Regions from separate parts of the Paenibacillus sp. FSL H7-0323 genome, predicted to be linked through region 1. Evidence: predicted binding sites of a transcription regulator. Region 1 holds the regulator's gene; the other holds the start of a gene.
What was found. The regulator CtsR, encoded in region 1, represses protease genes until heat stress. The targets are predictions, from matches to a motif close to ATGGTCAATAAAGGTCAAACA.
Positions count from the first base shown of each region.

Region 2: the regulator CtsR is predicted to act here: its motif matches at 2,713-2,733, upstream of clpP (ATP-dependent Clp endopeptidase proteolytic subunit ClpP).

Region 1 is NZ_JBBODB010000001.1:4,270,756-4,286,616, forward strand. Features, by position in the region: gene pssA (CDP-diacylglycerol--serine O-phosphatidyltransferase) at 1-612, opposite strand, end outside; gene disA (DNA integrity scanning diadenylate cyclase DisA) at 677-1,753, opposite strand; gene radA (DNA repair protein RadA) at 1,767-3,134, opposite strand; gene clpC (ATP-dependent protease ATP-binding subunit ClpC) at 3,321-5,789, opposite strand; gene MHH89_RS19510 (protein arginine kinase) at 5,825-6,889, opposite strand; gene MHH89_RS19515 (UvrB/UvrC motif-containing protein) at 6,918-7,442, opposite strand; gene MHH89_RS19520 (CtsR family transcriptional regulator) at 7,473-7,934, opposite strand; gene MHH89_RS19525 (GNAT family N-acetyltransferase) at 8,229-9,401, opposite strand; rRNA gene rrf (5S ribosomal RNA) at 9,823-9,939, opposite strand; rRNA gene MHH89_RS19535 (23S ribosomal RNA) at 10,068-12,993, opposite strand; tRNA gene MHH89_RS19540 (tRNA-Ala) at 13,166-13,241, opposite strand; rRNA gene MHH89_RS19545 (16S ribosomal RNA) at 13,343-14,900, opposite strand; gene MHH89_RS19550 (MFS transporter) at 15,305-15,861, shown strand, end outside.
Region 2 is NZ_JBBODB010000001.1:5,064,979-5,080,839, forward strand. Features, by position in the region: gene MHH89_RS22940 (PdaC/SigV domain-containing protein) at 87-1,190, shown strand; gene MHH89_RS22945 (GDSL-type esterase/lipase family protein) at 1,302-1,940, shown strand; gene clpP (ATP-dependent Clp endopeptidase proteolytic subunit ClpP) at 2,030-2,626, opposite strand; tRNA gene MHH89_RS22955 (tRNA-Arg) at 2,820-2,894, opposite strand; gene MHH89_RS22960 (sugar-binding transcriptional regulator) at 3,163-4,215, shown strand; gene gap (type I glyceraldehyde-3-phosphate dehydrogenase) at 4,329-5,339, shown strand; gene MHH89_RS22970 (phosphoglycerate kinase) at 5,456-6,637, shown strand; gene tpiA (triose-phosphate isomerase) at 6,664-7,416, shown strand; gene gpmI (2,3-bisphosphoglycerate-independent phosphoglycerate mutase) at 7,418-8,962, shown strand; gene eno (phosphopyruvate hydratase) at 9,036-10,322, shown strand; gene secG (preprotein translocase subunit SecG) at 10,554-10,787, shown strand; partial or broken gene rnr (ribonuclease R) at 11,142-14,012, shown strand; gene smpB (SsrA-binding protein SmpB) at 14,771-15,250, shown strand; RNA gene ssrA (transfer-messenger RNA) at 15,451-15,816, shown strand.

The sequences.
Region 1 (15,861 bases):
GATCAGCTTAGCGATTTGCTCTGGGAACACAACAGCTACAGCCACTGCAACAACAATAACCACTGGCGCTCCAACCACCGCTTTTTTCGGCAATCCAATCTTTTTAAAATTAGGATATTTAACAGTGCTGACCATCAAATAGGATAAGAGCAGTGTAGCAACGATCATAAACGGAGCCGAAACATCTTTATTAAAAAGAGCTAATGTGGCCAGTACACCACCTGCAGCAGGAATTGGCAAACCGATAAAATAACCCGGAACCCCCGGACGAACATTAAAACGGGCTAAGCGCAAAGCACCAAACACCGGAAAAATTGCAGTTACTGTCCAGCCTAATGCAGAGTTTAAATCCTGCAGGCTTGAGACGTACAAAATAACGGCCGGTGCGACTCCGAAAGAAACGACATCAGATAAGGAGTCCAACTCCTTGCCAAATTCGCTTTCGCATTTTAGAGCGCGAGCTACTCGACCATCTAAGCCGTCTAACAGCATAGCAATAATAACCATGATAGCGGCCATGCTAATCTTACCGTCAAACGCCATCATGATACCAAACATTCCGAGCATCAAATTACCTATCGTAAAAAGACTCGGAATTGATTTTTGTATCATTTCTTCACCTCAATTTTCTAACTTTGGCCTTTAACGTCCCCAATATTACGTGATTGTATGTTATTTACATTTGCCTGTCAATAAGAACTTGCTTCTGTAAACGTTTGAGCCCATCCTGAATATTACGGGCCCGCACCTCCCCAATTCCGTCCACTTCATCCAATTCAGCTATGCTTGCGGACATCAAATTAGGCAGCATTTCAAACCGCTCCACCAGATTGTGAATGATCACATTCGGAAGCCGCGGAATTTTGTTAAGCAGGCGATAACCACGTGGAGTCACCACTTCTTCAGAGGTAATTGCCGTAGAGGAATAACCCAGTATACGGGCAATATGGTTATCATCCATCAGATCATCATCGCTTATCCGTTTGAGACCGGCGATAATTTCACGGATTTTATCTTCCTGCTCTTCCTTAGCATAGTCTCTGTATAGAAGCCATGCTTCTTCCTCTGTATTTCCAACCAGTTCTTCCATCTGCATGCTGATCAGGCGTCCTTCGTTGCCCAATTCGTTGATATAGCGTTTGATCTCCATTTTTATGCGCAAAACCATCTCTACACGCTGGATAACACCCACTACTTCAGCAACGGTAACAATGCCCTCATATTCTGAAGCTGACAAATTCGTCAGTCCTTGCGTGAGCACTGCTTTATACTTCTCAAGTGTCTGAATCGCTTGGTTAGCCTTTGCCAAAATAGCCCCGATCTCTTTGAGTGCATAACGTATCGAGCCTTGATAAAGCGTGATGATATTGCGGCGTTGTGAAATGGAAACCACCAGCTTACCCGTTTGCTTCGCTACCCGCTCCGCGGTCCGGTGACGGATCCCCGTCTCGATGGATGAGATAGAAGAATCCGGTATAAGTTGTGTATTAGCATACAATATACGCTTTAAATCCTCACTTAGAATAATAGCTCCGTCCATTTTAGCTAGCTCATATAAATAATTGGGCGAAAAATCGCAGTTAATGGAGAATCCGCCATCCACTACGTCCATCACCTCAGGACTGTACCCTACGACAATAAGTGCCCCTGTCTTAGCGCGCAGCACATTCTCCAAACCTTCCCGAAAAGGTGTACCCGGTGCCGCCAGTCTGAGCAGATCATTCATATTCTCTAATTGGTTATATTCTTTCATATCCCTGTGCCCCCTAATCTAACGCGACCGATAGTGCATCTGCTACGGTACTGACGCCAATAATCTGGATATCTTGCGGGTGCTTCCATCCCTTCATGCTCTTTTCAGGCATAATCACCCGCCGGAAGCCAAGCTTTGCGGCCTCCTTAACGCGCATTTCCGCGCGCGAAACGCCTCTTACCTCACCGGTAAGTCCTACTTCTCCGAAGAAAACGTCGTAAGGTTTTGTTGAAATATCACGAAAACTGGAGGCGATACTAATAGCTACAGCTAGATCAATCGCCGGTTCATCCAGCTTTACTCCCCCGGCAACATTAAGGTATGCATCCTGATTCTGCAGGAACATGCCCATCCGTTTCTCGAGTACAGCGATAATAAGTGCCATCCGCTGGTGATCCATGCCTGTGCACATTCGCCGTGGGGAAGGGAAGTGGGTGGCAGCAACAAGTGCCTGAATTTCTACAAGCACAGGTCTAGTTCCCTCCATACTTGCCACCACAGTAGAACCAGCCACGCCAAGCGGACGTTCCGATAAAAAGAGCTCCGATGGATTCTCTACTTCGGTAAGCCCCGCTTCACCCATTTCGAAAATGCCGATTTCATTCGTAGAGCCAAAGCGGTTTTTTACAGCCCGCAAAAGTCTATACGTATGATGCCGCTCACCCTCAAAATACAGCACGCAGTCCACCATATGTTCAAGCATCCGTGGTCCAGCAATAGCCCCTTCCTTGGTAACATGACCAACGAGAACTGTTGCAATTCCACGAATCTTAGCGATACGCATAAATCTTGTCGTACACTCCCGAACCTGGGTCACGCTGCCTGGCGCACTCGTTACTTCTGGCATAAATACGGTCTGAATAGAATCGATGACAAGAAATTGTGGCTGGATTTGTTCGATCGCTTCTTCTATGCTTTCCATATTTGTCTCACATAGTACATAAAGCTCCGTTGACAACGCATCGAGGCGATCCGCGCGCAGCTTAGTTTGCCTTACCGATTCTTCGCCCGAGATATACAATACTCGCAATCCCTGTGTTGTAAGGGCGTGCGAGGTCTGTAATAAGAGCGTAGATTTACCGATTCCTGGGTCTCCCCCTACTAGTACCAGCGATCCTGGTACGATCCCCCCACCGAGAACACGGTTAAGCTCACCTATACCTGTCAGTATGCGCGGTTCCTTGTCACTTTCTATACTTATGATCGACTGTGCCTTTTCTTTACTATGAAAAATAGGGGCATTCATTCCCTGTGTTTTGACTACGCTTTCCGTTTCCTCCACCATGGAGTTCCAAGCCTGGCACCCTGGGCATTTCCCGAACCATTTTGGCGATTCGTATCCACAGTCGGTGCAAAAAAATTTTGTTTTTGCTTTAGCCATTTGTTCTCCTTACGGTCCGAACTGTTTACAATTCGGATCATTTTCTTCTAATGAAAGTTTACCATTTCTACCCCTTTAACGAAAGGTCATTCGGTATTTGCATTAAATGTATATTTTAAATTGATCTATTTCCAATAAAAAAAGCTTCCGCTCCTCTATAAATAAGGAGCGAAAGCCTTGTTTATTTTATTCGGATTCTACTTCTTTTTCAAGCGCTGGCGCTACTGGAGCGTCCACTTTAGTCACCACAAGTTCTCCGCCGACCTCATCAATATTGAGGGAATCACCCTTTTGGATATTTCCTCTCAACAATTCCTCAGAAAGACGGTCCTCAATATGCTTCTGAATTGCCCGGCGCAATGGACGTGCACCAAAGGCTGGGTCATAACCTTCTTTAGCCAAGAAGGCCTTCGCTGCATCCGTGAGTACAAAATCAACATCATATTCACGCAGGCGCTTGCGCAGCTCATCAGACATCAACGTAACGATCTCAGCGATATGTTTCTCATCGAGTGAGTGGAAGACGATGATTTCGTCGATCCGGTTCAAGAACTCTGGACGGAAGCTCTTCTTGAGCTCTTCCATAACCTTGCCCTTCATATTGCCGTATTCTGCTCCTGCATCTTGCACAGCCGTGAATCCAAGCGTTGAATTCTTCTTGATTGCCTGTGCGCCTACGTTAGAGGTCAGAATGATAAGTGTATTGCGGAAGTCAACTACCCGGCCTTTGGAGTCGGTAAGGCGACCATCTTCAAGCACTTGCAGCAAAATGTTGAATACTTCCGGATGTGCTTTTTCAATTTCATCAAGCAGTACTACAGAGTATGGTTTACGACGTACCTTCTCTGTTAATTGGCCGCCTTCTTCATAGCCGACATATCCAGGAGGAGCACCAACTAAACGGGACGTGGAGTGCTTCTCCATGTATTCCGACATATCAATACGGATGACCGCATTTTCATCGCCGAACATAGCTTCAGCAAGCGCACGTGCCAACTCAGTTTTACCTACACCCGTAGGACCGAGGAAGATAAAGGAGCCCATTGGACGTTTCGGATCTTTAAGACCCGCACGCGCCCGGCGCAATGCCCGGCTGACAGCCTTAACAGCTTCGTCCTGACCAATCACTCGTTCATGCAGCAGAGCTTCCATGTTAAGCAGACGGTCGGTCTCTTCTTCCTTCAGCTTGCTTACAGGGATTCCCGTCCAGCTTGCAACAACCTGTGCGATATCTTCAGGTGTAACTTCAGAATCGGTACGTCCTTGTTTTTCTTTCCACTGGTTCTTAGTCGTATCAAGCTCTTCACGGATTTTTTGCTCCGTATCACGCAGGGCAGCCGCTTTCTCAAACTCTTGGCTCTGAACAGCAGAATCCTTCTCCTTGCGGATATCATCCAAGCGCATTTCTAGTTCCTTCAGATTTGGCGGGATAGTGTAAGAGTGAAGCCTTACTTTAGACCCTGCTTCATCGATAAGGTCAATGGCTTTATCCGGCAGGAAACGATCCGGAATGTAACGATCAGACAGCTTTACAGCTTCCACGATAGCTTCATCCGTAATTTTCACACGGTGATGTGCTTCATAACGATCGCGAAGTCCAAATAAAATTTGTACCGCTTCTTCTGGAGATGGCTGATCCACCGTAATCGGTTGGAAACGACGCTCCAAAGCTGCATCTTTTTCAATATATTTACGATATTCATCCAGCGTAGTCGCACCGATGCACTGAAGTTCTCCGCGGGCTAAAGCCGGCTTAAGAATGTTGGAAGCATCAATAGCACCTTCTGCGCCACCAGCACCGATCAGCGTATGAAGCTCATCGATAAAGAGTACGATATTCCCCGCTTGGCGAATCTCATCCATGATTTTCTTGAGGCGGTCTTCAAACTCACCGCGATATTTAGTACCAGCCACTACAGAGCCCATATCGAGCGTCATTACGCGTTTGTCGCGCAGTGTTTCTGGAATTTCATTATTAATGATCTTTTGGGCCAAGCCTTCAGCAATAGCTGTTTTACCAACCCCAGGTTCACCTATCAACACCGGGTTGTTCTTCGTCCGGCGGCTCAGTACCTGAATAACACGTTCAATTTCCTTGCTGCGACCGATAACTGGATCCAGGTTGCCATCCTTGGCATAAGCCGTCAAATCGCGTGCTAGACCGTCTAGAGTAGGTGTGCTGACATTAGCAGGTGTTCCGCTATGACTGGATGCAGCCTCGCTGCTTCCCAGAAGCTGAAGCACTTGCTGACGAGCTTTGTTCAAGCTGATGCCGAGGTTATTAAGCACACGAGCCGCGACACCTTCTCCTTCACGAATAAGTCCTAGCAGAATATGCTCAGTGCCGACATACGTATGTCCCAGCTTGCGGGCTTCGTCCATCGACAACTCGATTACTTTTTTGGCGCGAGGAGTATAAGCAATGTTCGTAGGTTGTTCTTGGCCTCTGCCAATCAGTGTCTCCACTTCGTCCTGGATTTTTTCAAGACCCAGACCCAAAGCGATTAATGCTTTAGCAGCAATGCCGTCTCCTTCACGAATAAGTCCTAGCAAAATATGTTCTGTGCCAATATTGTTGTGTCCTAAACGAACAGCTTCTTCCTGCGCTAGCGCTAGCACTTTTTGTGCGCGTTCCGTAAATCTTCCAAACATCATATCTCCTGCACCTCCATGAATAATAAATATCTATATTAATGTTGTGTTCCCAGTGTTTCTCGGAGCAGTTTCGCCCGATACATATCCCGTTCAGTGGCGTTCATCTCGTCACCGAACATTTTTTGCAGAAATCCTGGCTGTGTCTTAACGTTAAGCTCATTAAGCACGGAAATCGAAGGGCCTTCCAGTATGCCAAGGTCAACCCCAAGTCTCACATCAGACAGCCGTTGTGCGGATTCTTTAAGCTCCATTAGAGCTGCATAACACAAAATCCCATAAGATCTTTTCACTCGGTCTGTAATTCTTAAAGCGGAATCTACAAGCAGCCTTTCACGGGCATTTCGTTCATGCTCTATAATCTGGGTGACTACACTGTGAAGGTTCTCGATGATTTCACTTTCTGTTTGACCGAGAGTAATCTGATTGGAAATTTGAAAGATGTTCCCTACTGCTTCGCTGCCCTCACCATAAATTCCTCTTACAGTCAATCCCACTTGGTTCACTGCTGACAATATGCGATTGATCTGTTGGGTCATTACTAGTGCTGGCAAATGCAGCATTACTGAGGCACGCAGCCCTGTACCCACATTGGTGGGACAACTGGTCAAGTATCCTCTTTTATCATCAAAAGCGTAATTCACAGCCGATTCGAAGATATCATCGATGGCTGTCGCACGTTCCCATGCTTCTCTTACCTGAAGACCCGGGAACAGACATTGGATCCGCAGATGGTCTTCTTCGTTAATCATGATGCTAACCGACTCATCTTCATTTAATATCACAGCTGCGCCACGTGAATCATTAGCCAGATTAGGACTGATGAGATGTTTCTCGACCAATACCTTTTTATCCAGTTCATTCACTTCAGCAAGCTTTATTAGTTGAAAAGATCCGAATTCGGCAGCAGTTTCCCCATGAAACACAGGGGCCAGCAGCTCTAATACTTCTTCCGATTGCTCTAAGGAAGCAAGCATAGGGAATGGAAGATGCTCTAAATTACGTGCAATACGCATACGGCTGCTAATTACAATCTCGGAGTGACTGCCTCCCGAGCGCATCCAATCACTAAGCGCTTGTTCAGTAAATCGGAGACTTGACATGTCATATCCCCCCTATATATCAAAGACTTTACTCTTGTGCCATTTCTTTTTCAAGTTGGCGAATTTGATCCCGCAGCTCTGCCGCAGTTTCGAATTCCTCCTGTGCGATACTTTGCTGTAATTCCAGCTTCAATTCATCAATTTGCCGCTTGAACACAATTTGTGCTCCAGCACGTTTAGGAATCTTGCCTACATGCGAAGTGCTGCCATGCACCCGTTTAAAGAGCGGGTCCAGTGCACTGTTAAAATATTTATAACAGGAGCTGCAGCCAAAACGACCCAATTTGCTAAACTGCGAGTACGTCATTCCACAATTCTCACATTGCAGACTCTGCGTAGTCTTCGTAGCAGCCGTCTTTTCCTTACCGGCCCCTTCAAGATCAAGCAGACCGGACAGCAAGCTGTGAATGGAGAATCCTCCAGCAGTTCCCGGGATCAGTTCACCCTTCTCCCGCGCACAGCTCTCGCAGATATGAAATTCTGTCTTCTCTCCATTCACGATCTTGGTGAAATGGAGTGTTGCTGGCTTGACGCCACATTCCTGACATTGCATAAGCGAAAGCCCCTCCCTTATGATTGACAATTATTTGCCTAACAAAGAGATTAACATCGCCTTCATAATCTTGGCCCGAATCTCATCCCGATATGGAATCTTAACCGTTAGGCAATCCCGAGAAACAGCAGCGCGCATAAGACACGCCTCACGCTTGCTTAGAAAACCAGCTTCCTCCAGTTGATAAATCAACCCTTCGGCAGCGTTCTGATCTATCCCGCCACCTATAGTATGGTTTAAATGGGCATGCAGTGCCACGTTGGGCGGCAATTCAAAACGTTGAATACGAATATATCCCCCGCCACCACGCTTACTTTCCACCACATAGCCTTTTTCCAGTGTAAAGCGTGTACTAATAACATAATTGATCTGTGACGGTACGCATGAGAACTGGTCCGCCAGGTCATTTCGCTGGATTTCCACCGTACCTTCGGGACTTTCATGCAAAATATTCTTCAGATATTGTTCAATAATATCAGAGATATTGCGCATCACTCATCCTCCAGTGCTCTTTAAAGCTTCATAATATCGCTTACGGCCCGCATCCTTAATGACATTTATTAGTGAACTTCATTCATATAAGTCTGAAGAAAACTTCACAAATTCAGAGGATCGCACTGTATGTCATCAGGTGCGTTGACTTTGACTTTCTTTGACTTTTTAATATTATAACATATTCTGTGCTAATTCCAAGAGGATTCTCTTATTTTTCACTTTTTTCAGCGAATGTATTCGGAAATAAAGAACTCTCCCAGCATCTTTCGAAGGGGAGAGCCTAATTATTTTCTAAAAATGATCAAAAAGTGCAGTTTCAGCTTGCGGTATGATTTCTTCGAGCCATTCCAGAGCCCTCGGATTACCAGTCACACGTCCATAACGAGCCAGCTCTGCCGGGCGTTTATATCCAAACATTAGAATCGTCAGCGTACCAATCTCACAGCTTAAGTCAGCTGCATCCCGTTCACCCTCTATACGCAAGAAAGCTGCTGCTCCCTTTTCGGAGACAGTCCATTCCCACAACCCGTCATTCCATGGGGCATATTTATCTTCAATATAGATAACCTGTTTCTTCTGACTGTTGTGACGCTTAAAAGAATAACTCTCCACGAATGCTTTAGCATTAACAATACGCGCCATAAAATAAGGATAATTCTCCTGCTCTATACGCGGATCAGGCAGCAAAAAGGGTAACATATCATCGGATGGCACCAGTTTTAGCGATGCACCGGTCACCATCGAATCGTGATTCGCAAGAAATGTCCACAGCCCCTGCCGGGCCTGTTCGTTCAAAAACACAAATTCATCAATGACCAGCTCTCTATTTTCTATCTTATATAGTACGTATCCTTCAGGTTCCCCAAGCTGTGAATAAAATACCGCAGTCTGACCTTCATCATCCAGAACAGAGTTTTCCCACCAGTCCAAATCACGCTTAAGTGTTCCGTTATATCTAACTGCAAAACGATTGTATAAGTTGTCCAATACTTCGATATCTATAACACCACGTCTTACCTTGCCCTCAACTTCAACCTTCTTGGGAAACTTGGCAACAGGAATGGAGTATTTCTTATATTCACAATAAACTTCCCAACCAAATTTGCGATAAAAGGGGATCAAGAACGGATGCAGAAAAGATAATGTCTGCCCCGCCTCATTCATCGTTTGCAGCGTATGCGCCAGGAGCTTTGCCACATGCCCCTGTCTGCGATTCTCTGGCCATGTCGCTACCCCTGCGAGCCCTCCCATAGGTACTAATCTACCTTGTATGTACACTTCGAACGGAAGAAGAGTAAGTTTAGCTTCCAAAGTACCTTCTTCAAAAGCACCCCATACGCGTTCTGCTTTAAATCTTTCCTTAGCATTCGCCCTTTTCTCACTAGGCAGCTTGTATTGAAAAGCATATTCAGATAAATCCATGCTTAGATCAAACTCTTCTGAGTGCAACTGTCTGATATCCACAAAACTCACCTCATCATTTATGAATTTACTTTTATGGTTAGTATAACAAGAGAGTGTATTGTGTGCGAATTATAAGGATATTTTTCGAACTTTTTTCAGTTATCCACAGCCTTAGGCAGTTTTAAAAATAGTCTTGTAATCTTGTTCTATTCAAGTTAAAATAATTATCCACTTATTAATCCCTCTATCCACATAAATATGACTATATCCACAGCAACCCGTGTATTACTTAGGTTTTCTGTTGACAGATCTACATAAATATGTACTTAATCCACACCATTTGGTGATTTTTTGCCTTTTAATCATCTATCCACATGTGCGTAAGTTTTCTGCAAATTCCAATGAATTATCCACAAGTTTTCCACAATCTATAATAGACGCAAAAAAGCCACTGTCGAGTTATCAACAGTGGTCTATTTGTGCTTGGCAACGTCCTACTCTCCCAGGACCCTTCGGTCCAAGTACCATCGGCGCTGGAGGGCTTAACGGTCGTGTTCGGGATGGGTACGCGTGGAACCCCTCCGCTATCGCCACCAAACATGCGTCTGTGAAACAGACGCTGCCGCGTGAAATTCGGTTCTTCACCAGAAGTGAGAATGAATTTCTAAGCGTGTTACAGGCTTGATGCCTGAAAACTGAATCCGAAACGAATCTGCATTCTACGTATAGGATAAGCCCTCGACCGATTAGTATTGGTCAGCTCCATGCATTGCTGCACTTCCACCTCCAACCTATCTACCTCGTCGTCTTCAAGGGGTCTTACTAATTGGGAAATCTCATCTTGAGGGGGGCTTCACGCTTAGATGCTTTCAGCGCTTATCCCGTCCGTACGTAGCTACCCAGCCATGCTCCTGGCGGAACAACTGGTGCACCAGCGGTACGTCCATCCCGGTCCTCTCGTACTAAGGACAGCTCCTCTCAAATTTCCTGCGCCCACGACAGATAGGGACCGAACTGTCTCACGACGTTCTGAACCCAGCTCGCGTACCGCTTTAATGGGCGAACAGCCCAACCCTTGGGACCTACTTCAGCCCCAGGATGCGATGAGCCGACATCGAGGTGCCAAACCTCCCCGTCGATGTGGACTCTTGGGGGAGATAAGCCTGTTATCCCCAGGGTAGCTTTTATCCGTTGAGCGATGGCCCTTCCATGCGGTACCACCGGATCACTAAGTCCGACTTTCGTCCCTGCTCGACTTGTAGGTCTCGCAGTCAAGCTCCCTTATGCCTTTGCACTCTGCGAATGATTTCCAACCATTCTGAGGGAACCTTGGAACGCCTCCGTTACTCTTTAGGAGGCGACCGCCCCAGTCAAACTGCCCGCCTGACACGGTCCCCGTACCCGGTAAGGGTACTAGGTTAGAACCTAGATACGATCAGGGTGGTATCCCAACGGCGCCTCCACCGAAGCTTGCGCTCCGATTTCTACGGCTCCCACCTATCCTGTACAGATCGTACCCAAATTCAATATCAAGCTGCAGTAAAGCTCCATGGGGTCTTTCCGTCTTGTCGCGGGTAACCTGCATCTTCACAGGTATTAAAATTTCACCGGATCTCTCGTTGAGACAGCGCCCAAGTCGTTACGCCATTCGTGCGGGTCAGAATTTACCTGACAAGGAATTTCGCTACCTTAGGACCGTTATAGTTACGGCCGCCGTTTACTGGGGCTTCGGTTCATAGCTTCGGGTTACCCCTAACCACTCCCCTTAACCTTCCAGCACCGGGCAGGCGTCAGCCCGTATACTTCGCCTTGCGGCTTCGCACAGACCTGTGTTTTTGCTAAACAGTCGCTTGGGCCTTTTCACTGCGGCCCCCTCGTGCTATTCACACTACCGGGGCACCCCTTCTCCCGAAGTTACGGGGTCATTTTGCCGAGTTCCTTAACGAGAGTTCTTCCGCGCGCCTTAGAATTCTCTTCTCGCCTACCTGTGTCGGTTTGCGGTACGGGCACCTTCTCCTGGCTAGAGGCTTTTCTTGGCAGTGTGAGATCATGACCTTCGCTACTATAATTTTCGCTCCCCATCACAGCCCAGCCTTATTGATGTGCGGATTTGCCTACACATCAGCCTCACTGCTTAGACGGACATCCATCAGTCCGCGTCACTACCCTCCTGCGTCACCCCATCGCTCATAGCGGATTACGGTGGTACAGTAATTTCAAACTGTTGTCCTTCGACTACGCCTTTCGGCCTCGCCTTAGGTCCCGACTTACCCTGAGCGGACGAGCCTTCCTCAGGAAACCTTGGGCTTTCGGCGGATCAGATTCTCACTGATCTTTTCGTTACTCATACCGGCATTCTCACTTGTGTAGTGTCCAGCGCTCTTTTCAGTACACCTTCAACCCCTACACAACGCTCCCCTACCCCAGATACATAGTATCTAGCCATAGCTTCGGTGGTGTGTTTAGCCCCGTTACATTTTCGGCGCAGAGTCACTCGACCAGTGAGCTATTACGCACTCTTTCAATGGTGGCTGCTTCTAAGCCAACATCCTGGTTGTCTGTGCAACTCCACATCCTTTCCCACTTAACACACACTTGGGGACCTTAGCTGATGGTCTGGGCTGTTTCCCTTTTGACAATGGATCTTAGCACTCACTGTCTGACTCCCGGCAATAAGTATATGGCATTCGGAGTTTGACTGAGCTTGGTAATCCTTGCGGACCCCGCACCCAATCAGTGCTCTACCTCCACTACTCTTATACCGAGGCTAGCCCTAAAGCTATTTCGGGGAGAACCAGCTATCTCCGAGTTCGATTGGAATTTCTCCGCTACCCCCACCTCATCCCCGCACTTTTCAACGTACGTGGGTTCGGGCCTCCAGTGCGTGTTACCGCACCTTCACCCTGGACAGGGGTAGATCACACGGTTTCGGGTCTACGTCCACATACTAATTCGCCCTATTCAGACTCGCTTTCGCTGCGGCTCCACCTTCTCGGCTTAACCTTGCATGTTAAACGTAACTCGCCGGTTCATTCTACAAAAGGCACGCCATCACCCATAGATCGGGCTCTGACTTTTTGTAAGCACACGGTTTCAGGTTCTATTTCACTCCCCTTCCGGGGTGCTTTTCACCTTTCCCTCACGGTACTGTTTCACTATCGGTCGCCAGGTAGTATTTAGCCTTAGCAGATGGTCCTGCTGGATTCATACGGGGTTTCACGTGCCCCGCACTACTCGGGATCCGTCTCGGAGAGAACACAGTTTAGGTTACAGGGCTTTTACCTCTATCGCGGGCCTTTCCAGACCTCTTCACCTACCATATTCCTTTGTAACTCCATGTGAGACGTCCCACAACCCCTAAGAGCAAGCTCTTAGGTTTAGGCTGTTCCGCGTTCGCTCGCCGCTACTGACGGAATCACTATTGTTTTCTCTTCCTCAGGGTACTTAGATGTTTCAGTTCCCCTGGTCTGCCTCTACATTTCCTATGTATTCAGAAATGAGTAACTGCGAATTACCACAGCTGGGTTTCCCCATTCGGACACCCCCGGATCAAAGCTTGCTTACAGCTCCCCGAGGCAGTTTCGTTGTTCGCCACGTCCTTCGTCGGCTCCTGGCGCCTAGGCATCCTCCGTGTGCTCTTATTAGCTTAACCTTGATTCTTCCGCAGGAAAATATCATACGATGACATTTTCTTTGGAATCATCTCACTAATAACATTTACTTGTTTGCACAAGTTGCTAAAAGATGTTCTAAAACGCAAATTCGTTTCGGTATCCAGTTTTCAAGGATCAAGTGTATAGACATAACAAATAGATGAAGTTTGTTGGTGGAGCCAAGCGGGATCGAACCGCTGACCTCCTGCTTGCAAGGCAGGCGCTCTCCCAGCTGAGCTATGGCCCCGCAAATTCCATCAAAACCGAACAAATGGATACACGTTAATTGGTTGTGGAAGTTAAACTTCCGATTTGAATGTTCTCATTGCAGAGAACGATTCTCCATAGAAAGGAGGTGATCCAGCCGCACCTTCCGATACGGCTACCTTGTTACGACTTCACCCCAATCATCTACCCCACCTTCGGCGGCTGGCTCCCTTGCGGGTTACCCCACCGACTTCGGGTGTTGTAAACTCTCGTGGTGTGACGGGCGGTGTGTACAAGACCCGGGAACGTATTCACCGCGGCATGCTGATCCGCGATTACTAGCAATTCCGACTTCATGCAGGCGAGTTGCAGCCTGCAATCCGAACTGAGACCGGCTTTGATGGGATTGGCTCCACCTCGCGGCTTCGCTTCCCGTTGTACCGGCCATTGTAGTACGTGTGTAGCCCAGGTCATAAGGGGCATGATGATTTGACGTCATCCCCACCTTCCTCCGGTTTGTCACCGGCAGTCACTCTAGAGTGCCCAGCATTACCTGCTGGCAACTAAAGTTAAGGGTTGCGCTCGTTGCGGGACTTAACCCAACATCTCACGACACGAGCTGACGACAACCATGCACCACCTGTCTCCTCTGTCCCGAAGGCCGCCGCTATCTCTAGCAGATTCAGAGGGATGTCAAGACCTGGTAAGGTTCTTCGCGTTGCTTCGAATTAAACCACATACTCCACTGCTTGTGCGGGTCCCCGTCAATTCCTTTGAGTTTCAGTCTTGCGACCGTACTCCCCAGGCGGAGTGCTTACTGTGTTAACTTCGGCACCAAGGGTATCGAAACCCCTAACACCTAGCACTCATCGTTTACGGCGTGGACTACCAGGGTATCTAATCCTGTTTGCTCCCCACGCTTTCGCGCCTCAGCGTCAGTTACAGCCCAGAAAGTCGCCTTCGCCACTGGTGTTCCTCCACATATCTACGCATTTCACCGCTACACGTGGAATTCCACTTTCCTCTTCTGTACTCAAGCCACCCAGTTTCCAGTGCGACCTCAGGTTGAGCCCAAGGTTTAAACACCAGACTTAAATAGCCGCCTGCGCGCGCTTTACGCCCAATAATTCCGGACAACGCTTGCCCCCTACGTATTACCGCGGCTGCTGGCACGTAGTTAGCCGGGGCTTTCTTCTCAGGTACCGTCACTCCGGTAGCAGTTACTCTACCGGACGTTCTTCCCTGGCAACAGAGCTTTACGATCCGAAAACCTTCATCACTCACGCGGCGTTGCTCCGTCAGGCTTTCGCCCATTGCGGAAGATTCCCTACTGCTGCCTCCCGTAGGAGTCTGGGCCGTGTCTCAGTCCCAGTGTGGCCGTTCACCCTCTCAGGTCGGCTACGCATCGTCGCCTTGGTGGGCCGTTACCCCACCAACTAGCTAATGCGCCGCAGGCCCATCCCTCAGTGACAGATTGCTCCGTCTTTCATTCTTCTCTCAGGAGAAAAAAGAAATTATCCGGTATTAGCTACCGTTTCCGGTAGTTATCCCAGTCTGAAGGGCAGGTTGCCTACGTGTTACTCACCCGTCCGCCGCTAAGTTATTTTGAAAGCAAGCTTCCAAAATAACTCCGCTCGACTTGCATGTATTAGGCACGCCGCCAGCGTTCGTCCTGAGCCAGGATCAAACTCTCCAATTAGTATTGAAAAGAGCGATATGCTCATTTTGAAACTGACGATTCATTAATTGAATCTTTTTAAAAATTAACGTGTTCCATTTGTTCAGTTTTCAAAGAACTTGCTCCTAGCATTTCGACATTCAATGTCTCTTGCACAGGAATTAGAGTATATCATGTTTGTTTCTATATTGTCAACTTATTTCTTCATCGCTTGTGTTTCGTATGTGCGATGCGTCGTAAGCACAAGAGATAATATACCATGCTGTCATTGAGTTTGCAAGCTTTTTTTGAAATAAAAAAATCATTCGTATAAATAACTTCGATACAACACAAATTGATACCATTCATCCATTATTTGTGGCTAAATAGAATTTATCGTATTCGCCAATCTTACCTTTTAACTATCAGTACAGAGAGGAGTCAAAATGAAGACCAAACCTACAGACGCTGCGTCCAAGGTAGACAGCAAGGACAAGGAGCAGCGTAATCTGCAGCAGGCAACGATTTATAAAATTTTGTTAGCTGTCAGTTTTGTTCATTTATTTAATGATTCTATACAGGCAGTCATTCCAGCAATCTTCCCTATTCTCAAAGATAATCTACTGCTCTCTTTCGCCCAGATTGGATGGATCTCATTCGCTTTAAATATGACGTCATCAGTAATCCAACCCGTCATTGGATATGCTGCAGACCGTAAACCCCGTCCTATATTATTACCACTGGGTATGTGCAGCACATTTTTAGGTGTACTTCTATTGGCTTATGCCAATAGCTATTTTCTGGTCTTATTCTCGGTTATCCTGATCGGATTCGGTTCAGCCACCTTCCACCCAGAGGGTATGCGTGTTGCTCATATGGCCGCAGGTCAGCGAAAGGGATTGTCGCAATCTATTTTTCAAGTGGGCGGCAATGCTGGACAGTCCCTGGGTCCAATGCTTACGAAATGGGTGTTCATCCCCTTTGGCCAGATTGGTGCCCTAGG
Region 2 (15,861 bases), 790 kb from region 1:
CACTAGTAATAGTGGGGGGCGCCTCTTTTTTTGTGTAAGTTCTCTACGATTCTGTTTAATAAATTGGAAAGGAGAGGAAAAATAAGATGATGAATATTATTTCAAAAGAATCAGCACGCAAATGGGGCATAGGTCTGATGTCAGCAGGTTTATTGTTTGGTGGAGGTCTGCTGCCCAGCGAAACGGGTTATGCAGCAGCTAGTAAAACGGAGAATATAGCTATTGATTCGCGTATCGTTTTAAAGGCAAACGGGATAAATTCGTTGCAGGAAGGTATTTTGAAGGAAGGACTGGCCTGGATTCCCCTAACTTTTATGCGAGATGTGTTGGGATTACCGCTTGTGTATGATAAGAAGGAAAATGCGTACATGATTGGAAAAGGATCGGCCAAGGCCAAGTTGATGTTATCCAGCTACGGTACTTCTGTGTGGGTGAACAACTATTTCATTCGAGAGTATGAAGGGAAGTTAATTAATAATCGCCTCTATGTTCCATCAGGATTGTTAAATGATTATATGGGTTATAAGGTAGATTGGAGTCGGGCCGCCAGTATGCTGAATGTGGTGAACAGACCGCAGAACGCGCTGACGGTAACCACGGAAACTTATGCTAAAGATCGGGCAGAAGCTTTTATTCAGCTTGATTATCCGAAGATCAGTGGATTGGGCAACTCCAGTGCGCAACAAGCTATTAATAATACTTTGAAGGAAAGTGTTATGAAATTCGCGGCGGGTGCAGAACAGGATATCTCCGATCGAGATGGAGCAGAGCCCAAATACACCTATGATTCAGGTTATGTAGTGACCTACAATCAGAATGGTGTGATCAGCATAGTGATGCATCAGTATAGTGATACGGGCGGCGCCCATGGAATGACTAACCGTGAAGCCTTCACCTTCTCGCTTAAGGATGGTAAGCGTCTACTGTTGGGCGACCTGTTTGGAGCTAATCCAAACTACAAAAAACAGCTGAATGCAAAGCTGAGCAAGCTACTGAAGGCAGAGGATAGTTATTTGGGAGGATTCAACGGATTGAATACGGAGAAATATTTCTATCTGAAGGACGACAAGGTTGTTCTGTTCTTCCAATTATATGAGTACACAGCGTATGCTGCAGGCTTCCCTGAGTATACTTTTAGTTTCAAAGAGCTTTTGCCGGATGGCAGTAGCCCGTTTGCTGGCATGAAATAAATGGAAACTCTTCGTCTCCGCTAATGTCGGCACAAGACATCTCCCCCTTACCAGAGTTGTCTCTTGTTCATATGCTAAAGGGAGTAACTAGTTTATGAACGGGGGAGAGCTATGGGCTACCAATATACTGCAATTGGCGATTCCTTGACGACTGGATTTGGTGCTCTGCCAGGTAACGGTTTTGTTCCGGTGTACCGTAGAATGGCAGAAGGGAGACTGCGGACTACTGTAGCCTCTACGAATTTAGGCGTGAACGGAATGACTACTTCAGAGCTGGAGCAGAGGCTGCGCGGAAATTCCATGATGCGTGAAGCCGTTCGAGAAGCCGATATCATCACTGTGTCTATCGGTGGTAATGATTTGATTCACGCGGCCAAATCAGCAGCAAGACAGCAAGGCAACTTATCCGCAGAACTGCGCAGATCGCTTCAGGAATGCAAACAAAATTTCTCTGCAATTATGAATATCCTTATACAATTGAAGGCGAGGACGCGTAGACCTTTTATCATTAGAATTGTGGGATTATATAACCCCTATCCTCAGGTGGTTGGTGCGACAGAGTGGGTCAGGCAGTTTAATCAATACGCAGCACAGTACAGCAGCCGAGTATGTGGATTTGCTTCGATTTACAGTGAGTTCGCAGGAAATGAGAGAGGGCTGTTATCCATTGATCATTTGCATCCGAATGGCCGGGGTTATCGCGTAATTGCCGAGAAGCTGGATGCGCTAGGTTATGGCGGGCTGGCTTAATTGGATTTAGGTCTTCTATAAAATATAAAGAGGCTGTGCTCTAACCATAACGGATAGAGCACAGCCTCTTTATATTTTTACTTTATAGCTTACACACCGCTAGGCAATGTCTTCTCGATTACTTTATCTACGATACCGTATTCAGCCGCGTCTGCAGCAGTCATGAAGTAGTCGCGATCTGTATCCTTCTCAATACGTTCTAGAGGTTGGCCCGTACGTTCTGCTAGAATACGGTTCAGCTTATCGCGCAATTTGAGGATGCGGCGGGCACGGATTTCAATGTCCGTTGCTTGACCTTGAGCACCACCCAGAGGCTGGTGGATCATGATCTCGCTGTTAGGCAGTGCGAAACGTTTGCCTTTGGCGCCAGCGTTTAGCAGGAAAGCTCCCATGGAAGCTGCCATACCCACACAGATGGTGGAAACGTCTGGTTTAATGTACTGCATTGTATCAAAAATAGCCATACCTGCAGTAATGGAACCGCCTGGGCTATTCACGTAAAGGTGAATGTCCTTGTCAGGATCTTCGGCAGCCAAGAACAGCATTTGTGCGATGATAGAATTGGCTACCACGTCATTAACCTCCGTTCCAAGGAAAATGATGCGGTCCTTCAGCAGGCGGGAATAGATGTCATAAGCGCGCTCGCCGCGGTTGCTCTGTTCTACTACCATAGGAATATAACTCACGTGGAAAACCTCCTTGATATTGGTTCTTCAAATGTATTCATTTTTACTCTTGCCGTATTACCCACATGATAAACAAATTCAAACAAAAAGTCAAAGAAAGTCAAACTTATATTCAAAAAAAAGAGCCGACAAGCGGCTCTTTGGTTAAGTAGTAGTATAGGCACTACTAAATTATGTGCAAAAATGAAATTAATGGCGCGCCCGCCAAGAATCGAACTTGGATCTCAGGCTTCGGAGGCCTACGTCATATCCATTGGACCACGGGCGCAACAAAAATGATTATAATACAATTTTTACACAATTGCAATGTAATATTAATACTGGACAAGCGCTCTAGGGACAGGCATCGGGCGCTATATCTTTTTCTGACCTTATTAATGTATAAGAAGACAAGCGCTTGAGAATTCTACTCTCGGAAGACTTGCGCTTCGAGCAATATTTGGTTAGAATATGGGTGGGACTTAAAAAGTTTACCCGGGACGTTTTGAGACCATGAACAAGGGAATAGAGGAAGACGAAGTTGCAGGAGTGAAAGTATGCGTAATTTATTAGATATCCAAAAGCAGCTTCTGCCTGATCTCATGGAAACCCTTAAGAGACGGTACACGATTCTTCATCAGATCATGCTGTCCGATATTATTGGGCGCAGAACGCTAGCCGCTTCGCTAGATATGACTGAGCGGGTACTGCGTGCCGAGACGGATCTTCTGAAATCGCAAGGGCTTATTGAGATCGAGAGTGTTGGCATGCGCATTAGCGCTGCTGGACGTAGACTGCTTGATTTGCTAGAGCCGGTTGTTAAGAGCCTATTTGGTCTGGATGAGCTGGAAGAGAAAATTCGAGCAACGTATGGTCTGGATAAAGTTATTGTAGTACCGGGTGATTGTGAGTCATCGCCGTTCACCAAACGAGAGCTTGGCCGAGCGGGTGCGAAAGCGCTGCTGAGTATACTTCGCGCAGATGATACAGTTGCCGTCACAGGTGGATCGACGCTTGCCGATATGGCTGATCAACTGGCACCGCCGTTGTCCCTTTCCTATAAGAACGCTTGGTTTGTTCCGGCGCGTGGAGGATTAGGAGAGAGTATGGAGATTCAAGCCAACACGATTGCCTCAACCATGGCAAAGCGGGTTGGAGCCAACTACCGGTTGTTGCATGTCCCTGATTTGCTTAGCGGGGATGCATACCAATCGCTGGCACTTGACTCTAATATTGGAGAGATTGTACAAACCATCCGTAGTTCGCGTATTATTGTACATGGGATTGGGGATGCCATTGAAATGACCCGCCGCCGCAAACTGGACGAGGCTACAGTCTCGGAAATCCAGGGTGAAGGGGCAGTGGCCGAATCTTTTGGCTATTATTTCAATGAAGAGGGTCAGGTTGTCCATACCATGCTTACGATGGGTCTACGTCTAGAAGATATTATCCGGACAGAGAAAGTCATCGGTATTGCAGGAGGCAAACCCAAGGCCAAAGCCATTCATGCCATGCTGCGTTTCGGGCAGGAGAATATTCTCGTCACGGACGAGGCTGCTGCAGTAGAAATAGGCAAGGAAATTGACAATCAACTACAGCTATCTTCGTAGTTTTTAGATTGCAGGCAATAACATACTTCTTGCATCATACTTAACATTGTTGTCATGACAGACCTCACCGTCTGTTTTGAATAAATAAAACGAATTCTAGGAGGAACTATTCAATGAGTGTAAAAGTTGGAATTAACGGTTTTGGACGTATTGGACGCCTTGCTTTCCGCCGTATTCAAAATGTAGAAGGTATCGAAGTGGTAGCAATCAACGACTTGACTGACGCTAAGATGCTTGCTCATTTGCTTAAATATGATACAACTCAAGGTAAATTCCAAGGTGATGTTGAAGTGCATGATGGCTTCTTCAAAGTCAATGGTAAAGAAGTTAAGGTTCTTGCTAACCGCAACCCTGAAGAATTGCCATGGGGCGACCTAGGCGTTGATATCGTACTTGAGTGCACAGGTTTCTTCACAACTAAAGAAGCAGCTGAAAAACACTTGAAAGGTGGAGCTAAGAAAGTAGTTATCTCCGCTCCAGCTACTGGCGACATGAAAACTGTCGTTTACAACGTTAACGATGACATTCTTGATGGTACTGAGACTGTTATTTCCGGCGCATCTTGCACAACTAACTGCCTAGCTCCAATGGCAAAAGTACTGAACGACAAGTTCGGTATCGTTGAAGGCTTGATGACTACAATTCATGCTTACACTGGCGACCAAAACACTTTGGATGCTCCACATGCTAAAGGTGACTTCAGACGCGCTCGTGCAGCAGCTGAGAACATCATTCCTAACACTACTGGTGCTGCTAAAGCAATCGGTCTGGTTATTCCAGAACTTAAAGGTAAATTGGATGGTGCAGCTCAACGTGTTCCAGTTGCAACTGGTTCCCTGACTGAACTTGTAACTGTTCTTGATAAGAGCGTTACTGTTGAAGAAATCAACGCAGCAATGAAAGCAGCTTCCGATCCAGACACTTATGGTTACACTGAAGATGAAATCGTATCTTCCGACATCAAAGGTATGACTTTCGGATCCCTGTTCGATGCTACACAAACTAAAGTATTGACTGTTGGCGACAAACAACTGGTTAAAACTGTTGCTTGGTATGACAATGAAATGTCCTACACTGCACAATTGGTTCGTACTTTGGAGAAATTCGCTAAAATCGCTAAGTAATTGACTTGATATAAGCAACATCTATAGAGCGGAAACAGAAATTCCTTGTTTCCGCTCTTTCTAAATGTATTTCTTGTTTCCTGCTAGAAACAATTTTGGGTGTGGAGGAATTAATCATGAACAAAAAAAGCGTCCGTGATGTAGAAGTAAAGGGTAAGCGCGTATTTGTACGCGTGGATTTCAACGTACCTGTAGAAGACGGTAAAATTACTGATGATACTCGTATTCGCGAAACACTTCCAACCATTAAATATTTGATCGAGAACGGTGCAAAGATCATTCTTGCGAGTCATATGGGTCGTCCTAAAGGCGAATTCGTAGATTCCATGCGTTTGACTACTGCTGCTGAACGTCTGTCCGAGCTCCTTGGCAAACCAGTAGCTAAAGCTGACGAAGCAATTGGCGAAGCTGTAAAAGCAAAAATCGCTGAGCTAGGCGAAGGCGACGTACTTGTACTTGAGAATGTTCGCTTCTACCCAGGTGAAGAGAAAAACGATCCTGAACTGGCTAAACAATTCGCTGAATTGGCTGATTTGTTTGTTAATGATGCGTTTGGTGCGGCTCACCGTGCACATGCATCGACAGAAGGTATCGCTCATTTCTTACCAGCTGTATCCGGTCTTTTGATGGAGAAAGAATTGTCCGTTCTTGGTAAAGCTCTTTCTAACCCAGAACGTCCTTTCACTGCGATCATCGGTGGTTCGAAAGTTAAAGACAAGATTGATGTTATTGATAACTTGTTGTCTTTGGCTGATAACGTCCTGATCGGCGGTGGATTGTCTTATACATTCACTAAAGCACAAGGCTTTGAAATCGGTAAATCACTAGTAGACAACGACAAACTTGACGTTGCTCTTGGATTCATCGAAAAAGCAAAAGCACTTGGTAAAAACTTCATGCTTCCTGTTGATGTTGTTGTTGCTGATAAATTTGGTGCTGACGCTAACACTAAGATCGTTGATTACAATGAAATCCCAGAAGGTTGGGAAGGACTTGATATCGGACCTAAGACTCGTGAACTTTATGCCGATATTATCAAGAACTCCAAGCTGGTTGTCTGGAATGGACCTATGGGCGTATTCGAAATCGATAAATTCGCTGAAGGTACACTTGCAGTAGCAAAAGCTTGTGCAACTACTGAAGGTTACACTGTTATTGGTGGCGGAGATTCCGCAGCAGCAGCAGAGAAATTCCACCTGGCTGATCAAATGGATCATATCTCCACTGGTGGCGGTGCATCCCTTGAGTTCATGGAAGGCAAGGCGCTTCCTGGCGTAGAAGCACTGAACGATAAGTAAGACCTAAGAAGGAGGCAACATAAGTCATGAGAACACCTATTATTGCAGGTAACTGGAAAATGTTCAAAACAGTTCCTGAAGCAGAAAGCTTTATTGCTGAAATTAAAGGCAAAGCAGAAGTAGAAGGCGTTGAGACTGTAATCTGCGCTCCATTTACTAACCTGCCTGCACTCGTAGCAGCTGCAAAAGGTACTGACATCAAGATTGGTGCACAAAACCTACACTTTGAAGATAACGGTGCTTACACAGGCGAGATCAGTGGTGTAATGCTAAGTGATCTTGGTGTGGACTATGTTATCATTGGCCACTCTGAGCGTCGTGCTTATTTTGGCGAAACGGATGAAATCGTGAATAAGAAAATGCATGCTGCATTCCGTCACGGAATTACTCCTATCGTATGTGTTGGCGAAAAGCTCGAAGAGCGTGAAGCTGATCAAACTAAAGCAGTATGTAAAGTACAAACTGAAGCTGCATTCCAAGGTCTTAGTGCCGAGCAAGCAGCAAAAGTTGTTATTGCATACGAACCTATCTGGGCTATTGGCACAGGTAAATCTTCCACTTCCCAAGATGCTAACGAAGTTATTGCTTACATCCGCAGTCTTGTAAAAGATCTGTATGATGCAGCAACAGCTGAAGCTGTTCGTATTCAATACGGCGGCAGCGTGAAGCCTGAGAATGTAACTGAGTACATGGGCCAAAGCGACATCGATGGTGCGCTTGTTGGCGGTGCCAGCTTACAACCGGATTCCTTCGTTCAATTGGTTGAGGGGGCGAAGTAAGATGTCAGCTCCAAAACCCGTAGCTTTGATCATCATGGATGGTTTTGGTTTGCGTGGAACGACAGAAGGTAATGCCGTTGCTCAAGCCAACAAACCTAACTATGACCGTTACCTGAAACAATATCCTAACACTACACTCACTGCTTGCGGTGAAGCTGTAGGCCTTCCGGAAGGGCAAATGGGCAACTCCGAAGTAGGGCATTTGAATATTGGTGCAGGCCGGATCGTTTATCAGGATTTGACTCGTATCGATAAATCGATTCGCGAGGGTGAGTTCTTCGATAACGAAACCCTGGTTAGCGCAGTTAGAAATGCTAAGAACACTGGCAAAAAGCTTCACCTTTATGCGCTTGTATCCGACGGAGGGGTACATAGCCATATTAACCACCTGTTTGCTATGCTTGACCTGGCTAAAAAAGAAGATATGCATGAAGTGTATATCCATGCTTTTATGGACGGTCGTGACGTAGCTCCTGATAGTGGGAAGAAGTTTGTCCAAGATCTAGTAGCTAAAATCGAAGAGGTTGGCGTGGGTACAATTGCAACGGTGTCCGGACGTTATTACGCAATGGATCGTGATAAACGTTGGGAACGTGTAGAGAAAGCCTACCGTGCTATGGTTTATGGTGAAGGCCCTAAATACACGGATGCTGTGCAAGCCATCACTTCATCTTATGAAAACTCGGTATTTGATGAATTCGTTGAACCTAGTGTAATTGTAAACAGTGAAGGCAAACCTGTAACGGCAGTAGAGAGCGGCGATTCCGTCGTATTCCTCAACTTCCGTCCTGACCGTGCTATTCAATTGTCACAAGTGTTCACGAATCAAGATTTCCGCGGTTTCGATCGTGGTCCTTTGTTCCCGCAAAACCTGCACTTCGTATGCCTAACTACTTTCAGCGAAACGGTACAAGGTTATGTAGCCTATTCACCGAAGAACCTGGATAACACATTGGGTGAAGTGCTTGTTCAACAAAACAAGAAGCAACTGCGCATCGCGGAAACTGAGAAATATCCGCATGTAACCTTCTTCTTTAGCGGTGGACGTGACGAGGAGCTTCCTGGTGAAACTCGGATCTTAATCAACTCTCCTAAAGTGGCAACCTATGATCTTCAACCTGAGATGAGCGCATACGAAGTGGCTGCAGCCTGCGTAGCGGAAATCGAAGCGGAAAGACAGGATGCTATCATTCTTAACTTTGCCAATCCTGATATGGTTGGACACTCCGGCATGCTGGAACCAACAATCAAGGCTGTAGAAGTGACGGATGAGTGTGTAGGTAAAGTAGTGGATGCGGTTGTTGCCAAAGGTGGCGTTGCCATTATTATCGCTGACCATGGTAATGCAGATATGGTATTTGACGAGAACGGTCGCCCGTTCACAGCTCATACAACCAATCCTGTTCCGTTCATCGTGACTACTGAGAATGTTGTATTGCGTGAATCCGGTATTCTTGCAGACGTAGCACCAACAATCCTAGATTTGATGGGACTTCCGCAACCTGCGGAAATGACCGGACAATCCATGATTGCTAGCCGTAAGTAAGGTAAGGTATAACGCCTTTGATTTTAAGCTATACAAGTAAGACCAAAACAATGTTAAAAGGAGATTAACTTACATGACTATTATTTCTGATGTATATGCTCGCGAAGTCCTTGACTCCCGTGGTAACCCTACTGTAGAGGTTGACGTTTATCTGGAATCCGGTGCTAAAGGCCGCGCTATCGTTCCTTCCGGCGCTTCCACTGGTGCTCACGAAGCTGTAGAACTTCGTGATGGCGACAAATCCCGTTACATGGGTAAAGGCGTTCTGAAAGCTGTTGAGAACGTAAATGAAATCATTGCTCCAGAAGTTATCGGTATGGACGCTCTTGACCAAGTGGGCATCGACAAATTGATGATTACTTTGGACGGAACTCCTAACAAAGGTAAATTGGGCGCTAACGCAATCCTAGCTGTATCCATGGCAGTAGCTCGTGCAGCTGCAGCAGCTTTGGATATTCCTTTGTACGTATACCTGGGCGGATTCAACGCTAAAACTCTACCAGTACCAATGATGAACATCATCAATGGTGGTGAGCATGCGGACAACAACATCGACGTTCAAGAGTTCATGGTTCTTCCTGTAGGAGCTCCAAGCTTCAAAGAAGCTCTTCGCACAGGTGCTGAAATCTTCCACAACTTGAAATCCGTACTTCAATCCAAAGGTCTGAACACAGCTGTAGGTGACGAAGGTGGTTTCGCACCGAACCTTGGTTCGAATGAAGAAGCAATCACTACAATCATCGAAGCTATTGAAAAAGCTGGTTACAAACCAGGTGTTGACGTATTCTTGGGTATGGACGTTGCTTCCACTGAGTTCTACAAAGACGGTAAATACACCCTTGCTGGCGAAGGTAAATCTTACACTTCCGCTGAGTATGTTGACCTTCTTGCTTCATGGGTTGAAAAATATCCTATCATCACAATCGAAGACGGTATGTCCGAAGACGACTGGGATGGCTGGAAATTGCTTACTGAAAAATTGGGCGACAAAGTCCAATTGGTTGGTGACGACTTGTTCGTAACTAACACTGAGCGTCTTGCAACAGGTATCGAAAAAGGTATCGGTAACTCCATCTTGGTTAAGGTTAACCAAATTGGTACATTGACTGAAACTTTTGATGCTATCGAAATGGCTAAACGTGCTGGTTACACAGCAGTTATCTCCCACCGTTCCGGTGAATCCGAAGATAGCACAATCGCTGATATCGCTGTTGCGACTAATGCTGGTCAAATCAAAACAGGTGCTCCTTCCCGTACAGACCGTGTTGCTAAATACAACCAATTGCTTCGCATCGAAGATGAGTTGGGTGAATTGGCTCAATACAACGGCCTGAAATCCTTCTACAACCTTAAAAGATAATCTGCTTTTATAGCAGACTTCGAAGACCCGCCGTTATGGCGGGTCTTTTTTATGATTTGAAGAAGATAGACTTTAATAGGTTTATCCTTATCTTGCAAGAAAAGCTACGACTTAACAGTCTAAGCTGTTGTATTACCGACAGCGCTATGATAAAATAAGAATACTGTTTATGTATCGTGATAACCTAAATTACCATAGATAGTGATGCTTAGGCGTAGGAGGTGGAAGTGAATGGATATCTTTTTGAAAGTTGTGCTCCTGATTTTTTCCGTCGGTCTTATTGCGGTCGTTCTTCTGCAAAAGGGGAAAAGCGCGGGTCTTTCCGGTGCCATCTCTGGCGGTGCTGAGCATCTCTTTGGTAAAACAAAAGCTCGTGGTATGGAGCTTGTACTACAACGTGTAACTGTTGGACTTGCTGCTGGTTTCTTCATCATGGCGATTCTAGCTGCTATTTTAATCGACTAAAAGATCTACCGTAAGCCCTCGCTCTGTTCTAAATGGAATAGAGCGGAGGCTTTTTTGTTATATTAAAAGGAGTTAAAAAGCACCTAAGGGTGCTTTTCTTTTCATATTCGCAAAGAAAAAGGTTGGATCGATAGGAAGTAAATCTGAAATTGGCATGGATGTATTTCAGCAGTTAAAGGAAATTTTGTACTGTGTTAACCTTTGGATGACAGTAACAGGGATGCGCAGGATTGATTTCGTGTATACTAGGGTATGAAGTAGTAAAGGTAAAATTTACTTGGCATTACTGCAGGGCAGGACAAGATATACATATTTGCCAGCGGCTTGAAGCCGCGGAGGGCTGGGGTGACGAACATGATAACACAAGAAATATTACTCGATTTCATGCGGGAAACTGCATATAAACCAATGACTTATGAAGAGCTGGTGAGTCATTTTGCTCTAGAGGATAGTGAAGGGTTTAAAAAGTTCGAGGAGCTGCTGATTGAATTAGAGCAGGATGGAAGAATTGTATTGACCCGTACTGCACGTTATGGCGTGCCAGAACGGATGGATTTGCTGCGTGGACGTTTACAAGCACATGCGAAGGGTTTTGCTTTTTTAATCCCGGATGATCGTGATCATCCTGACGTATATATCCATGCAAATGATCTTAAGGGAGCTATGAATGGCGATATCGTTCTGATTCGTATTACCTCTAAAAGTCCGTCCGGCGGACGTATGGAAGGCGAAGTAGTACGTATTGTAAAACGTGGCGTGTTGCAGACGGTAGGTGTTTTTCAAAACCTGGAGACCTATGGTTTTGTGCTGCCTGATGATAAGCGGATTAATCGTGATATTTTTATTCCGAAGCAATCCTTTAAAGGGGCTGTAGATGGTCAAAAGGTCGTTGTGCGTATTGTGAGTTATCCGGAAGGCCGAGCAGCGGCAGAGGGTGAAATTATTGAAATTCTCGGACATAAGGATGATCCGGGTGTTGATATTCTTTCCATTATCCGCAAACATCAATTGCCTGAAGCATTTCCAGCTGAAGTGATGGATGAAGCCGATAGTGCTCCTGATTCAATTACAGAAGAGGAGATTGCGGAGCAAGGAAGACGCGACCTGCGCGGACTGAACATTGTTACGATTGATGGCGAAGATGCTAAGGATTTGGATGATGCGGTAAACGTACAGCGCTTGGAGAATGGACATTACAAGCTGGGCGTCCATATAGCAGACGTAGGTTATTATGTGCGTGAAGGCTCTGAGCTGGATAAAGAAGCCTATGACCGCGGTTGTAGTGTGTATTTGGTAGACCGGGTTATTCCGATGTTGCCGCACCGTCTATCGAACGGGATTTGCAGCTTGAATCCACAGGTAGACCGGTTAACAATGTCCTGTGAAATGGAATTTAACGAGCAAATGAAGGTTGTGAAGCACGATGTCTTTACGAGCGTGATTCGCACCAAAGAGAGAATGACTTACTCCAATGTTCGTAAAATTCTCGAAGATGAAGATCCAGAGCTGCTGGAACGTTATAGTCCACTAATTGATGATTTCCGCCTCATGAAAGAATTGGCGATGAAGCTGCGCGATGCGCGGATGCGCCGGGGTGCGGTTGATTTTGATTTTGAAGAGAGCAAAATCATCGTCGACGAGAACGGCAAGGCTGTAGATATCGTGAAGCGTGAACGTTCTGTAGCGGAGCAGATTATCGAGGAGTTTATGCTGGCGGCAAATGAAACGGTTGCTGAGCATTTCCACTGGTTGAAGGTTCCGTTCCTTTACCGGATTCACGAAGATCCAGATCCAGAGAAGCTGCAGAATTTTATGGCTTTTGCGGCCAATTTCGGATATCACGTCAAGGGCCGTGGCAATTCGGTTCATCCACGTGCTTTGCAGGATCTGTTGGAGCAAATCCAAGGCACAAAGGAACAGACGGTCATCAGTACGATGATGCTGCGTTCCATGAAGCAGGCAAAGTATGATGCGGAGAGCACGGGCCATTTCGGACTGGCTGCGGAATACTATTCTCACTTTACTTCTCCAATTCGCCGGTACCCCGATCTGGTCATTCACCGCGTAATGCGTGAAGTGATTGAGAATGGAGGGGCACTGACCCAGAAACGGCATGATTATTTGTCTAGCCGGATGCCTGACATTGCTCAGCAGTCCTCGGAACGCGAGCGTGTGGCGGTAGAAGCTGAACGCGATACGGAGCAACTGAAGAAAGCAGAATACATGCAGGATAAAGTAGGCGAGGAATTCGAGGCTATGGTCAGCAGTGTGACCAGCTTCGGAATGTTCATCGAGCTGGATAATACCGTCGAAGGTCTTATTCGTCTCAGTGCAATGAGCGACGATTATTATCACTTCGACGAAGGTCATATGGCGCTTATTGGCGAGCGCACATCGCGTGTGTTCCGCATTGGTGACGAGGTGAAGATCCGAGTCGCCAAAGTAAATATGGATGACCACACGATCGATTTCGAGTTGGTCGACATGAAGCCACGCGCGCCAGGCGAGCACCGCGGCGGTGGTTTTGCAGGCGGCCGCGGAGGCAAGGGCGGCCGGTCGGGCGGCGGCTTCATTTAAAGCCGGCCGGGGGCAAAGGCGCCGCGGGCAAGGGACGCGGCGGTAAAGGCAAGCCCGGCGGCGCTGCTGCAGGCGCGGGCAAGGGCAAGCCGGGCGCAGCTGTGCGCGCCGGTGAAGGGCCGCGCGAAGCGGCCGGTGTTGGCGCAGCGGGCGGACGCGGTAAGCGGAAGCGCGGGCGCGAGGCCGGCGAGGATGCGAGCCGGGTAGTTGCTGCGCCGGGCGCAGAGCGCGGAGGCGAAGCCGGCGGCAACGCAGGCGCGCCGCGTGAGCGCAGCGGCGGGCGAGGCCGCGGCGGAGAGACGCCGGCGGTGCCGTGGTGGACGCGGCATCAGCTTCGGCTTTGGCTCAGGCAAAGGCGGATACGGCGCTCCTGCGTCCGACGCCTCCGGCGGCGAAGCGCGGGGCGTGGACGGCAGCACGAAGTTCCGCAGCCGCGAGGATCGCGGGGGGAACTTTGGCGGTGGAGAAGGCCGTAACGGTGCTCCTACAGGCAAAGGCCGCCGCAAAAAGAAAACCAAAGGCGGCGTGTTCATCGGCCAGTCCGTGACACCAGGCAACGTAGAGACTTCTGAGCAAGTCACTTCTAAACGGAGTGACAATAATGGCGGCGCTCCAGAAGGAGCACCACGTAAGCGTAAAAAGAAATAAATGACGGTTATGCGTTGCGTAACTCTATAACGATACTAAGCACCGTCCCTCTTGGGGGCGGTGCTTTTTAACTCATAACAGGCTTGGTTAATTGCATTATGTGCAGTTAAATTTGGGTTATGTAGTAAAAGTGGTAGTTAGTTGCATTTTGTACATCTAAATCTGATGAGTTACCTCTAATTGGTCTGATTTCGCTTTTTTAGCTGCAGAAAGTGCAACTAATTAGTTTTTTGGCGGTGATAAGGCTTAAATAGTTGCACGAAATACATTTATATATAGAAAAACGTAGGTGATAGCAAGTGAATAGGTAGAGGATAGGATAGGTAGAGGATAGGCACAGTATAGGTAAAAGCGGCACTATTTGAATAGGCGTCGAATAGATGTATATCCAAGTAGGGGGAAGCGGATAATTGAGAACAAATATGTAATAAGTAATTAGGGTAGATGGATATAGATATGTGGAAATTAGTGGATAACTATCTGTTAATTAAGGCGCACAAGTAAAAGGGTAACCTCGCTATTTTCCAAAAAAGTCCAGATCAACTCAAATTAATGTTTTTTGTAACAAATGCTAGATATTGGGTAATGTTACTGACAACTATATGACAAATTAGGTGAGGTATATTTGGTTGAAGGTTCCTTGCGCTCACTTGATTCCATTTGTTACAATATAGATCAGACGTTCGATGGCTGTGTCGTTTAAGATTAGACAGACATGGTTACTTTAACTTATGAATATGATTCAAGGAGTGATTCTCATGGGTAAAAAAGCAGACGGGAAAGTACTCGCCCAGAACAAGAAAGCTTCCCATGATTATTTTATCGAGGATACTTATGAAGCTGGCTTGGTGCTGACGGGTACAGAGATCAAGTCGCTGCGTAATGGCCGCGCTAATATTGGAGATGCTTTTGCTACGATCCGCAATGGTGAGATTCAGATTCACAACATGCATATCAGCCCTTTTGAACAAGGTAACCGTGCCAATCCTACCGATCCCACACGCACACGTAAATTGTTAATGCATAAGGAGCAAATTCATAAACTGCTGGGCTTGTCCAAGCGAGATGGATTTACGATTGTGCCACTCAAGATTTATGTGCGGAATGGCTATGCGAAGCTGTTGATTGGTCTTGGTAAAGGTAAAAAGGAGTATGACAAACGTGACTCGGCTGCCAAGCGAGATGCTCAACGTGATATCCAGCGTGTACTGCGTGATAAGCAAAAGATCGCCAGATAATCTGGGAGAACTAGACGATTCAAATGAGTTCCAGTTTCAACCTTCAATTCCTTTAACCCACGTGTTAAAGTGTTGATAAATGTGCTATACTGAGTAAGTAAGTTAGTTATTGCTTCGTTACAGTTTTCTTGAATAAGAAGCTGTAGATTGGATCTCTCTTGCTTGGAAGATCCGCTTGATCCGAAGCGCCCTTTTAATGAGGGGCCGTTCTTGGATTCGACGGGGGTAGTTCGAGCATGAGTAGCGAGTAGTGGGGACGCGTCCGCTTCATCAACGCTAAAGCCTATTAAACGGCAAACAACAAAACAACTACGCTTTCGCAGCCTAAGAAACTGTGTGCGTGCTTCTACTCTGCATCGCCCATGTGACAGGGATAGGGGCTAACAAATAGTGGGATACGCTGTCTCATCTCCGCCTGCGGTGAGCTGAAGAAGACAATCAGGCTGACCCAACGTATAGTAGGATTACGGGGCGATACTCGGGTGACATCAAAACTGTGACTACACTCGTAGAAGCTTATGTGCCGTTATCTTCGGACAGGGGTTCGACTCCCCTCGGCTCCATATGGAGTATTAGAAAAAGCGACCTTTAGGGGTCGCTTTTTTGTATCC